DNA from 2 places in the Xenorhabdus doucetiae genome. Region 1 is predicted to be linked to the other one. Evidence: predicted binding sites of a transcription regulator. Region 1 holds the regulator's gene; the other holds the start of a gene.

Region 1 (4,177 bases):
CCTGATCACGATACTTGTCGGCAGTCTCTTTGATCAGCGTTTGTAGTTCACCACGCTGATACATCTCAACAAGGATGTCACAACCTCCCACTAACTCACCGTCAACCCAAAGCTGGGGAAAAGTCGGCCAATTTGCATACTTAGGCAACTGAGCACGGATATCTGGATTTTGCAGAATATCCACATAAGCAAAACGCTCACCACAAGCGGATAAAGCCTGAACTGCCTGTGCGGAGAAGCCACAACTTGGCAGTTTCGGTGAACCTTTCATATACAGCAGAATTGGATTTTCTCTGAGCTGACGTTCGATTTTTTCAATAACCGCATCAACTGTTGTATCTGTCACTGTATTCGTGTTTGTATTAAAATTCGTCATTGTTGCTTCCTCAAAACTGCAAACGCTATTTATCAGCATAAGATAAAGATTGATTCAGAATACCACTTTCTACTCTCATTTTTCTACCGTGAACTTTATATGCTGGGTGTATCTACTCCATGTTACAGTTCAGTTCTGCGCCAGTTCGCCGCCTGATAGCATCTTTTTCCCTGTTATTTGGCAGAAAAGTTGTTAAGATAATTAGCAAAAAATTAATACGATAATGAGACTAAATTTGCCCTGCCCATGATAAGCAATCCTAAGTCATGGTTTGCAGAGCCAAAAAACCCGATATTAAAAAGGAGCATGCAATGTCTTTTGAATTACCCGCATTACCTTATGCCAAAGATGCCTTGGAACCCCATATTTCTGCAGAAACTCTAGAATATCACCACGGCAAACATCACAACGCTTACGTCGTAAACCTGAATAATTTGACTAAAGATACTGAGTTTGCCGGAAAATCGTTGGAAGAGATCATCAAAACCTCTGAAGGCGGAATCTTCAATAACGCTGCACAAATTTGGAACCATACGTTCTACTGGCATAGCCTGTCACCAAATGGGGGTGGCGAACCCACCGGAAAAGTCGCAGACGCTATCAACAATGCTTTCGGTTCTTTTGCTGAGTTCAAACAGCAGTTCACTGACGCAGCCCTGAAAAACTTTGGTTCTGGTTGGACTTGGTTAGTCAAGAAAACTGACGGCACATTGGCTATCGTTAACACATCCAATGCAGCAACGCCATTGACTGGTGAAGACAAACCCGTACTGACCGTTGATGTTTGGGAGCACGCATACTACATCGATTACCGTAATGCACGCCCTCAATATTTGGAGCACTTCTGGGCGCTGGTCAACTGGAAATTTGTTGAAGAAAACTTGGCTTAATAAGGTTAATTATCTTACCAAGTTAAAATAACAAGGGCAGGTTTTCCTTCATTCGTGGCATCACAATTGTTGGAAAACCCGCCCTTAAAGCAAGTGATGTTACAAATTCTTCTTTTCTATCCTGATCAGATCAAGCAGAGACTTGCCAGAAAAACAATCATGATTAATGCACTACCGGCAGCCAATAATCCCAATTTCAGATCTGTGTCCATAGAACATCCTCAATGTGAAAATTAAGAGACCTCAACACGATAAATTTTTAAGTACAAGTTTTGAGCGGTTACTCACCGTATCATTTAAAAAACCATACCCAATATTTAGTCCATACTCTTTATAACATCGATTATTACTTTCACTTTTGAGCTAGATCAGACAAAATTCAAGGTTTATCGCTGACTTATTGCCAACTATCACTCTATATAAATATATTGGCAAACGATTAACAAATAGCTATACCCGATAGATTTCAAAATTGAAAGATGAAAGGTATACCAATTAGACCAAAAGGTCAGGAGTCCTTTTTATCATGGCAACGATTAAAGATGTGGCCAAACGCGCTGGTGTTTCGACCACAACCGTATCGCATGTTATCAATAAAACCCGTTTCGTCGCCGAAGATACAAAGGCTGCGGTTTGGGCTGCGATTAAGGAACTGAATTATTCTCCCAGTGCCGTTGCCCGCAGCTTGAAAGTTAACCACACCAAATCCATCGGATTACTGGCAACCTCAAGTGAAGCACCGTATTTTGCTGAGATCATAGAATCGGTTGAGAATAGCTGCTATAGCAAAGGTTATACACTGATCTTATGTAATTCCCATAATAACCTTGATAAACAGAAAGCGTACCTCGCGATGCTGGCGCAAAAACGTGTAGACGGTTTGCTGGTAATGTGTTCAGAATACCCTGAACAGCTTTTAGGTATGCTGGAAGACTACCGTAATATTCCTATGGTGGTCATGGATTGGGGAGAATCCAGAGGGGATTTTACCGATGCAATTATTGATAATGCTTTTCATGGCGGTTACTTAGCGGGTCGTTATCTCATTGAGCGCGGTCATCGTGATATTGCATCTATTCCTGGGCCATTAGCAAGAAATACCGGCGGAGGACGCCATCAAGGTTTTCTCAAGGCGCTGAAAGAAGCCAACATCACCATTCGGGATGAGTGGATGGTACAAGGTGATTTTGAACCTGAGTCCGGTTATCAAGCCATGTATAAGATCCTGAATCAGAAACATCGCCCAACCGCTGTTTTTTGCGGTGGGGACGTCATGGCAATGGGGGCAATCTGTGCAGCCGATGAGTTAGGACTACGTGTTCCACAAGACATTTCAATCATCGGTTATGACAATATTCGCAATGCCCGCTATTTCACACCAGCATTGACAACCATCCACCAACCCAAAGAACGTTTAGGGCAGATGGCTTTTGCAATGCTATTGGACAGAATCATCAATAAACGTGAGGATGTACAAACTATCGAAGTCCACCCACGCCTTGTCGAACGGCGCTCGGTTGCGGATGGACCTTTTATCGATTATCGCCGCTGACAGTTAATTTTCTTGCAGCCATTCAGCATTAAGTGTTTCGCTATCTCCCAGATAATCAAGTAACCAACTTAATGCGGGTGAATGGCTCTTTTGCGACCATGTCAGGCAGCATGGGCTGTCAGGCAAGGGTTGCTCGAGTTCGAGTGCCATCAGCTTGCCTTTACGGATCAGCGGTAATGCAAGGTGCTTGGGCACCATGCCGACACATAATCCATCCATCAGGCAACTTAACCCAACATTCCAATCAGGAACAATCAACCTTCGTTGATTATCCAAAGCCCATGTATCACGCTTAGGCAAGCTGCGTGAAGTATCTTCGAGACATAAACTGGGATAAGGCCGCATCTGATCATCATTCAATTTCCCCGATATCACTGCCAGTTCATGTTCAGGGCTGGCGACACATAACCACGGAATAAATCCCATATCCCTGAAACTATATCGCTCACCAACGGGGGAAGCCCGTGTTGCACCAATGGCAACGTCCACCCGTCCATCCACCAAAGCATCCCATACGCCATTGAAAACTTCAGGATAGATAAATAATTCAATATCGGGGAAATGACGATAAAAATCCAAAATTAACCGAAGCGTTCGCTCTGGTTTTACCACCTGATCAACCGCAATACTGAATTGCCCACGCCAGCCATTGGCAACTTGTTGACACTGGTGCCGAGTGTGATTCATTTTTTTGATAACAGAACGCGCTTCCTTGACAAAAATAGCCCCTGCTTCCGTTAAATCGACATCTCGGTGACGACGTTCAAATAAAGGTACTGCCAGCCACTCTTCAAGCTGTTTTACCGTATAGCTGACAGCAGAAGGCACACGGTGAAGTTCTGATGCAGCCGCACTGAAACTTCCTGTTCTGGCAACGGCATCAACGACTTCCAGAGAGTATTCAGACCACATATATCTTCCTTTCAATTTTTTTCACAGCATGGTGCAAATATTACCGTTTCACAAGTAAAAATCATGCTATATAAAATAAGCCCAATATTTCCTTATCAACCACCACACCAAGTTATTAACACAATGACAACAAATAAAAACGCCATTCCATTCATGTTTTATCTCGCAGGCCTAAGCATGCTAGGCTACTTGGCCATCGACATGTATCTGCCCGCTTTTGATGCAATGAAAGCAGAATTAGGGACATCAACAAATGTCATCGGTGCGAGCCTCAGCATTTTTCTTGCCGGGTTTGCTTTTGCCCAACTTTTATGGGGACAATTGTCTGACCGTTTAGGCAGAAAACCTGTTCTTATTATCGGACTATCCCTGTTTTCCATTAGCTGTTTAGGTATGCTCTGGATCACTGATCCTGTTCAGTTACTGGTATTGAGGTTTATGCAAGCA
Region 2 (4,177 bases), 2.0 Mb from region 1:
CCACTTCCTCGATAGACGCGGCGGTGCCCGCCTTGCTTTCCGGCGCATTAAGCATGATGGCCGTGGAAGCGGCTGTCATTGCTGCGCCAGTGCCAAACCCAATGATGCTTAACGACACCATTTGCACCCACATGCCGGATTGCAAACCGATAAGATAACCAAAAATACCCAGTCCGGCGAGGGCGAGGGAAAGCCACATGATCCGCCTGGAACCCAGCTTCGGTATGGCAAGTCCGGCCAAAGGGCCGGCAACAAAAGCAGCAACCGGAATAGGTAAGATAGCGAGTCCTGCTTGCAGGGGAGAAAATCCCATCGCAAGTTGGAAGTTTTGGCTGAGGGCGAGTTCTATGCCCACAATAGCGGCGGTGGAAACAAAAGCGGCGATAATTCCTGCCGTGAAGGGGCGATTGCGGAAAAGATGGAAATCGATCATGGGTGTTGATGAACGCTGCTGCCGACGAACAAAAATGACCGTGAAAATAATCCCAATAATGCCCGCTATCGCTGCGGTTTCCAATGACGGGGCTTGTTTACTGATTTCCTTAATTGCATAGGTAATACCGAACAACCCAAGCATAATTTGCCCGGAAGCAATCAGGTCAAAGGAGTGGCTTGGATTGTTCGGGCTTTTAGAAATAACGACCAGTGCAAAACCAAACGCAACGAGGACAATCGGGACATTGATAAGGAAAACCGAGCCCCACCAGTAATATTCGAGCAGGAACCCGCCGATAACAGGGCCAAGCGCAGCCCCACCCGAAGCGACGGCAGACCAGATGCCAATGGCAAGCGCCCTTTCGTTGGGATCTTCAAATGCTTGCCGGACTATTGCGAGTGTTGCCGGCATCATCATCGCCGCGCCAAAAGCAAGAACCACACGGGCAGCAATCAGAATAGCAGGCGTGGGAGAAAATGCGGCCATCAGCGATGCAGCGCCGAAAATGGCCAGCCCGTGAGTAAACAGTTTTTTTGCCCCAAAACGGTCACTCAATGCCCCCATAGCGGGAAGTAAGCCTGCGATGGTCAACGTATAGGCATTCATGATCCACAGTTTTTCAGAGGCAGAAGCACGCAAATCATGTGTCAGCCGTGGCAAAGCGGTGTAGAGAACAGTCATATCAACGACAACTAAGAAAAGTGCACTGGAAATAATAGCGAGTACAAGCCAACGGATATTTGATTTCATAAGCAAATTCACCAATATGGTTCGCGACCTTACCGAATCTTGACTGGATTGTTGGCGAATATTATAAATACATACGTATTTAATGAAAAGGAGGTTCTTATGGGACGACGCAAGAAAATTGATCGAGAAGTTCTGCTGGATGCCGCAGAGCAAATTGTCACAACACATGGCGCTGCGGCTCTCACCATTGATGCACTGGCGAAGGCGGTAGGTATTACCAAAGGCGGAGTGCAATACAGTTTTAACACAAAAGAGGGTCTTATTGATGCGATGTTTGAGCGTTGGGGGGCAAGTTATGACGAACAGTTTCATGAAATGGCCGGAGATAATCCACACCCCCTGACAGCAGTACGTGCACATATTGAAGCGACCAGGCGATCTGATGAAGCATCAACGGCAAAGGCGGCGGGTTTGTTGGCTGCGTTATTACAGACACCTGAACATCTCGAATCAACCCGAATTTGGTATCGACAACGCATAGCAGGTTTGGATACAGCGACGGAAGAGGGTCGGCAGGCGCGTTTGGCGTTTTTAGCGACAGAGGGAGCATTTGTTCTGCGTTTTTTCGGCTTAATGGATGTCACACAGGATGAGTGGGGAGATATCTTAAATGACATTCTGGCTGCCATGCCATCCCCTGATTCTTCTGTAAATACAACATCAGAAGCAGAGAAATCGAATAAAATATCGTCTAACAATGAATGTCCTCAAAAATCATAATGTTATTTAACCTATTGATTATACACACCGCAAACGTTTTCTTTTTTTATCGTTTCAGGGTAACGATTTGTAGGGGTTTCCTGTAGGATAGGCCGAAAACTTCGCTTTTTTGGGGAAACAATATTACATGAGCACAATCACTTCTGGCTCTGCTAATCGTCAGGGCTTGCTTCAGCGCGTGTTTAAATTACAGGAACATGGTACGACGGCGCGTACCGAAATGATCGCCGGGCTGACCACCTTTCTCACGATGGTGTATATCGTCTTTGTTAACCCGCAAATTCTGGCAGTGGCAGGTATGGATATTAAAGCGGTATTTGTCACCACCTGTTTAATCGCCGCTGTTGGCAGCATTATGATGGGATTGGTGGCGAATCTGCCCGTTGCCGTTGCACCTGCAATGGGATTGAATGCGTTTTTTGCCTTTGTTGTGGTCGGCGCGATGGGCATTTCATGGCAGGTGGCGATGGGAGCGATTTTTTGGGGTGCGGTGGGGTTGTTTATATTGACGCTCTTTCGTATTCGTTATTGGATGATCGCCAATATTCCATTGAGCCTGCGTGTGGGCATTACCAGTGGCATCGGCCTGTTTATTGCGATGATGGGGCTGAAAAATGCCGGCATTATCGTGCCTAATCCCGACACGATTGTCTCAATGGGTAACTTTGCTGCCCATAATGTCCTGTTGGGGGCATTGGGCTTTTTTATCATTGCTATTCTGGCGGCACGTAATTTCCATGCCGCGGTGTTGATTTCGATCATCGTGACAACGGGCATCGGTTGGATGATGGGCTATGTGGAATATCACGGTATTTTTGATCTGCCGCCGAGTGTAATGAGCGTAGTGGGTAATGTCGATATCAAAGGCGCGCTGGATATCGCGCTGGCTGGCGTGATTTTCTCATTTATGCTGGTGAACTTGTTTGATTCTTCCGGCACATTGATTGGTGTGACGGATAAAGCGGGGATTGCTGACAGTAAGGGTCAATTTCCACGCATGAAACAAGCCTTGTACGTGGATAGTATCAGTTCGGTGGCTGGCTCCTATATTGGGACGTCTTCAGTGACCGCCTATATTGAAAGCTCTTCGGGCGTGTCTGTTGGCGGCCGCACGGGGTTGACCGCGATTGTCGTTGGTATCCTGTTCCTGCTGGTGATGTTTATCTCGCCACTGGCAAGCATGGTGCCCGCCTATGCTACAGCGGGAGCTTTGGTTTATGTGGGTGTCCTGATGACATCCAGCCTGACACGGGTGCAATGGCACGATCTGACCGAAGCTGTCCCGGCTTTTATCACCGCCGTGATGATGCCGTTTAGCTTCTCCATTACCGAAGGCATCGCGCTGGGCTTTATCGCCTACTGTGCCATGAAATTGGGCACCGGCAAATGGCGTGAAGTTAGCCCGTGTGTGCTTGTCGTGACGCTACTGTTTGTGCTGAAAATGGTATTTGTGGATGCCCATTAAGCACGATTGAAATAGTGATGAAAAAGCCTGACAGGACAGTTATGTCAGGCTTTGTTATTGGAGTGGAAATCGATTATTGAATACTCTCCGGTGCTACAAAGCCAATGCAAACCGTGTCCCACTCCGCACTGGGCTGGGCCTGGAAGGCGAACTCTTCTTTATGGCTGAGGACTAAGGATGGCCATTCTGCCAGCGTATGCCGGAAATCTTCCTCCTCACAGCTCTTTCCCCGCTCTCCCACCAGCAAGGCACCATATTCCACGATATTGCTCTCTTTGATATGGCGGTTATAGATATTGGGAGGCGCGCCATTATCTAATTCCCAAGGTTGGATCGTTTCTGGACGATAGTGGCTATAAAATGTCAGCCATTGGTGCAGATATTCACCGCCAACATAACGTAGTGGCGTTGGATACAGCTCGTTCCAACGTTGATCAAGTTGGCTGGCAAAGGTTTTGATTCCCACGAATTTTTGCCCGGCATCTCGGACATTTGCCATCATCACCCCGATGTAACCGATCAACACTAATACAGCAAATACGGTTAATCCCAATAATGTGCTGCGTAAGGATTTGTTGGGAAATACCGTGATCGATCCCACCAACAAGGCCGGCGAAACGACCATAAAAGGTTGTATCCACTCGGTTATGCGTCCTCCCTCATTGAAGGAAAACCAGCCGTAAATAATTAGCAAAGGCAGCAGAAGCACGATATTCGCCAGCGCATTGGATGGCTGCCTGGGCCAGCCAATCCGGCCACCCAGCAGATAAATAATGGCACTGACAATCAGTAACGGGTAGAACACG

What was found. The regulator PurR, encoded in region 1, represses purine synthesis genes. The targets are predictions, from matches to a motif close to CANGCAAACGTTTGCNTG.
Region 2: the regulator PurR is predicted to act here: its motif matches at 1,933-1,950, upstream of XDD1_RS17745 (NCS2 family permease).

Annotation. Positions count from the first base shown of each region.
Region 1 is NZ_FO704550.1:1,875,147-1,879,323, reverse strand. It holds gene XDD1_RS08600 (Grx4 family monothiol glutaredoxin) at 1-376, opposite strand, end outside; gene sodB (superoxide dismutase [Fe]) at 688-1,266, shown strand; gene purR (HTH-type transcriptional repressor PurR) at 1,793-2,818, shown strand; gene punR (DNA-binding transcriptional activator PunR) at 2,822-3,730, opposite strand; gene punC (purine nucleoside transporter PunC) at 3,884-4,177, shown strand, end outside.
Region 2 is NZ_FO704550.1:4,069,412-4,073,588, reverse strand. It holds gene XDD1_RS17755 (MFS transporter) at 1-1,186, opposite strand, end outside; gene XDD1_RS17750 (TetR/AcrR family transcriptional regulator) at 1,286-1,906, shown strand; gene XDD1_RS17745 (NCS2 family permease) at 2,034-3,371, shown strand; gene XDD1_RS17740 (glycosyltransferase family 39 protein) at 3,445-4,177, opposite strand, start outside.